Regions from separate parts of the Pectobacterium odoriferum genome, predicted to be linked through region 2. Evidence: predicted binding sites of a transcription regulator. Region 2 holds the regulator's gene; the other holds the start of a gene.

Region 1 (2,205 bases), 1.6 Mb from region 2:
TGTTCTGTGCAGGGCGCTGCTGAGACTGCGCGCCGCCGCTGAACTGGTTGCCACCCTGCGGCTGCTGAGGTTGACCCCAACCGCCTTGTTGCTGGCCGCCACCTGCATTGCCACCGCCTGCTGGTGCACCGCCGCCCTGGCGTCCACCCAGCATTTGCATGGTGCCGCCGACGTTAACAACCACTTCTGTGGTGTAACGTTCTACGCCAGCCTGATCGGCCCATTTACGGGTTTGCAGTGCGCCTTCGATGTAAACCTGAGAGCCTTTACGCAGGTATTCGCCCGCGACTTCTGCCAGCTTGCCGAACAGAACCACACGGTGCCATTCGGTCTTCTCTTTCTGCTCACCGGTTTGCTTGTCACGCCAGCTTTCCGACGTAGCCAGCGTGATGTTGGCAACTGCACCACCATTCGGCATATAGCGGACTTCCGGGTCTTGACCCAGATTCCCGACAAGAATCACTTTATTAACGCCTCTGCTGGCCATGCTCGTGTCTCCTGATGAATCAATTTATGTAAGTCTAAACGATCAATTTTATCATGATACACATTTGTATCATACCTGCGAAATGGCTTCAGAAATGAAAGTAATATTTACAGCGTTTGCAAAATAAACGGGTTTAATACTGGATATTCATTCAGCCTTTTTTATGGCAAGCTATCCCTGCTTGCCACCCTATCGGGCCGTCGCGAGCGACGTTAAAAAATGCGTCCGGCATTTTTTTTGTGCCATAATTGCTCGTTTCGTACCGTTTCTCTCTGTTTGAGAGGCGATGACAATCCGTTTTTATTCCGGGAAGTGTGTGAATGGATAAGATCGAAGTTCGTGGTGCTCGTACCCATAATCTCAAGAATATCAACCTGATAATCCCTCGTGACAAACTGATCGTCATCACCGGTCTGTCTGGTTCGGGTAAGTCATCGCTGGCGTTTGACACGCTGTATGCCGAAGGGCAGCGGCGCTATGTAGAATCACTCTCCGCCTATGCCCGTCAGTTCCTGTCGCTGATGGAAAAACCGGACGTCGATCATATAGAAGGGCTGTCGCCCGCCATCTCTATCGAACAGAAATCCACCTCGCACAACCCGCGTTCCACGGTCGGGACGATTACCGAAATTCATGATTACCTGCGCCTGCTGTTTGCTCGCGTGGGTGAACCGCGTTGCCCAGAGCACGATGTGCCGTTGGATGCGCAAACGGTCAGCCAGATGGTCGACAACGTGCTGGCGCAGCCGGAAGGCAAACGCCTGATGCTGCTGGCACCGATTGTGAAAGATCGCAAAGGCGAACACAGCAAGACGCTGGAAAACCTGGCCTCACAGGGCTACATCCGTGCCCGTATCGACGGCGAAGTGTGCGATCTGTCCGATCCGCCGAAGCTGGAATTACAGAAAAAGCACACTATTGAAGTCGTCGTCGATCGCTTTAAAGTGCGTGACGATCTGGCACAGCGGCTGGCGGAGTCATTCGAAACCGCGCTGGATCTGTCCGGTGGTAGCATCGTTGTTGCCGATATGGACGACCCAACCCAGCCTGAACTGTTGTTCTCGGCTAACTTTGCCTGTCCGGTGTGTGGCTACAGCATGCATGAGCTGGAACCGCGCATGTTCTCGTTCAATAACCCAGCGGGTGCGTGCCCAAGCTGTGATGGTCTGGGCGTGCAGCAGTTCTTCGATCCGTCCCGCGTGGTGCAAAATGCCGAGCTGTCGCTGGCAGGCGGCGCCATTCGCGGCTGGGACCGTCGCAACTTCTACTATTTTCAAATGCTGCGCTCACTGGCGGAGCACTACAAATTTGACGTCGATGCCCCGTTTGAAAGCCTGAGCGCCGCAGTTCAGAAAGTGATCCTGTACGGCTCCGGTAAAGAGAACGTCGAATTCAAATACATCAACGATCGCGGCGATACCTCGATACGTCGCCATCCGTTCGAAGGCGTGCTGCACAACATGGAGCGTCGCTATAAAGAGACGGAATCCACGGCGGTGCGCGAAGAGCTGGCGAAATTCATCAGTAACCGTTCCTGCGCCAGCTGTAGTGGAACGCGCCTGCGTGAAGAAGCGCGCAACGTGTTTGTCGAGCAGACGACGCTGCCGCAGATTTCCGATATGAGCATCGGCCATGCGATGACGTTTTTCCAGAATATGAAGCTTAGCGGGCAGCGCGCCCAAATCGCCGAGAAAGTGCTGAAAGAGATTGGCGATCGA
Region 2 (2,205 bases):
CACAGCAGTCCGGTGCTATCAGCGCTTATGATCTGTTGGATCTGCTGCGCGTTTCCGAGCCTCAGGCCAAACCGCCGACCGTCTATCGCGCGCTGGATTTTCTACTGGAACAAGGCTTCATTCATCGCGTCGAATCAAATAACAGCTACGTGCTGTGTCACCATATCGAAGACCATAGCCATACATCTGCCCTTTTCATCTGCGATCGCTGCGGACAGGTCACGGAACGTCAAACCGAAGGTGTGGAAGAGACGCTGCGCAACCTGGCACAGCAATCGGGATTTACACTGCGCCACAGCGTTGTGGAAGCACACGGATTGTGTGGCAGCTGTCAGGAAGTCGCCTCATGCAAGCAGCCGGACCATTGCGACCACGACCATACGGTTCCCATTAAAAAACGATAGCCCTGAGGGCTATCGTCTCTTTCAGCGAAGAAGCATCACGTTTGCTACCAGTGATATTTGTGGTGCTCTTCCCAGTGTTTCACTTCTTTTTCTGCCGCTTCTTTTGCGTACCCGTAACGCTCCTGGATTCTCCCCACCAGTTGGTCACGTTTACCTTCGATGACCGTCAGATCGTCATCCGTTAATTTGCCCCATTGCTCTTTCGCTTTACCTTTAAACTGTTTCCAGTTACCGCTGGCTTGGTCTTTATTCATAAGAATCTCCGTACCTTAGGTGAATTGTGCATAAAAAAATCGTGGCTAACGACTTATGCGTCAGTTTCAGATAAATAGATTTATTCAGTAAGCAGCATCATAGCTATGTGAACCATGACGGTGCTCTTCGCCACTGTCTCCCTTGACTACCGAGCTATCTGCATGTGATGGCTAATGATCAATCGATAAACGATCAATCAAGATAAAAATGCTTACCTTGATAGAAATTATAGTCGAATATTTCAATTAATATGGAAAGTCAGAAATCTGTGACTAGAGCGAACGTTGAGAAAGAGAAAACCACCGCAAAAAGCAGTGAAAAAACAGAGGGTAATGGGGATCGTAGAAAATGCGCGCGAAATGTAACTAAATATATGCGACGAGCAGATTGACACGCTAAACGATGAATACAGAACATGATGCACTGACCCAGACAGACGAGCAGTGCATCTCTGCGAACGGTTAGCTCCAATCGCTGTTACGAATCACGCCAACCGCTAGGCCTTCTATCGAAAAGCTTTGCTGACGCAGGTCGACAACAATAGGGGCAAACTCTTCATTTTCAGCGAGGAGGTGCACCGTATTGCCCTGCTTTTTCAGGCGCTTCACTGTCACTTCATCGTCAATACGCGCGACGACAATCTGACCGTTGCGCACATCTTCTGTTTTATGCACGGCCAGCAAATCGCCATCCATAATACCGATATTTTTCATCGACATGCCGCTCACCCGCAGCAAAAAATCAGCGCTGGGTTTGAACATCGCAGGGTCAACCTGATAGTGACATTCGATATGTTCCTGTGCCAGTAGCGGTTCACCTGCGGCCACGCGACCAACCAGAGGAATACCCGTCTCTTCTTCCATCAGCAGACGAATACCACGAGAAGCGCCCGATACAATTTCAATCACACCTTTACGCGCCAGCGCTTTCAGATGCTCTTCAGCTGCATTGGGAGAGCGAAACCCCAGTTGTTGAGCAATTTCTGCGCGCGTTGGCGGCATTCCGGTTTGCGCAATATGATCGCGGATCAGGTCATAAACCTGCTGCTGCCTTGCTGTTAATACTTTCATTCCGCCCCCTGGTTGTTTATACAGTCTTGCTGTGAGTATATACAGGTAAGGCACAATTGGGAATGACGATATCGGCAAAGCCCCTGACTTTTACTCATTTATGCGCGCCGTCAGGCAAAATGTTGCCAGAGAATACAGCCCCACACGACAGCGGCTAACAAGATGGCAACAAAGACAGCGGCCGACCCGATATCTTTCGCCCGACCGGATAATTCGTGATGCTCAGGCCCAATGCGATCGACCACAGCTTCAATGGCGCTATTCGCCAGCTCAAACAGCATAATCAGTACCACAGACCCGATCAGCAGCAGTTTTTCGACCAGCGTAACTGGCAGTAAACACGCGATAATGACGCCGACAAGGGTCAGTATTGTCTCCTGACGAAATGCCGCCTCATGCTGCCACGCCTGCTTCAGCCCCTTAAAGGAATAACCGGTCGCCTTAATAATCCGGGTTATCCCCGTTGCTTTATTCAT

The links. Region 2 encodes LexA, which represses DNA repair genes until DNA is damaged. Its sites were predicted from a motif close to TNCTGTATGTACATACAGNA; they were not measured.
Region 1: uvrA (excinuclease ABC subunit UvrA) is a predicted target of LexA. The motif match lies at 625-644, and genes of this name have one in related genera.

What each region holds. Positions count from the first base shown of each region.
Region 1 is NZ_CP034938.1:4,064,408-4,066,612, reverse strand. It holds gene ssb1 (single-stranded DNA-binding protein SSB1) at 1-487, opposite strand, end outside; gene uvrA (excinuclease ABC subunit UvrA) at 808-2,205, shown strand, end outside.
Region 2 is NZ_CP034938.1:628,920-631,124, reverse strand. It holds gene zur (zinc uptake transcriptional repressor Zur) at 1-404, shown strand, start outside; gene EO763_RS02785 (CsbD family protein) at 449-658, opposite strand; gene lexA (transcriptional repressor LexA) at 1,121-1,729, opposite strand; gene EO763_RS02775 (diacylglycerol kinase) at 1,840-2,205, opposite strand.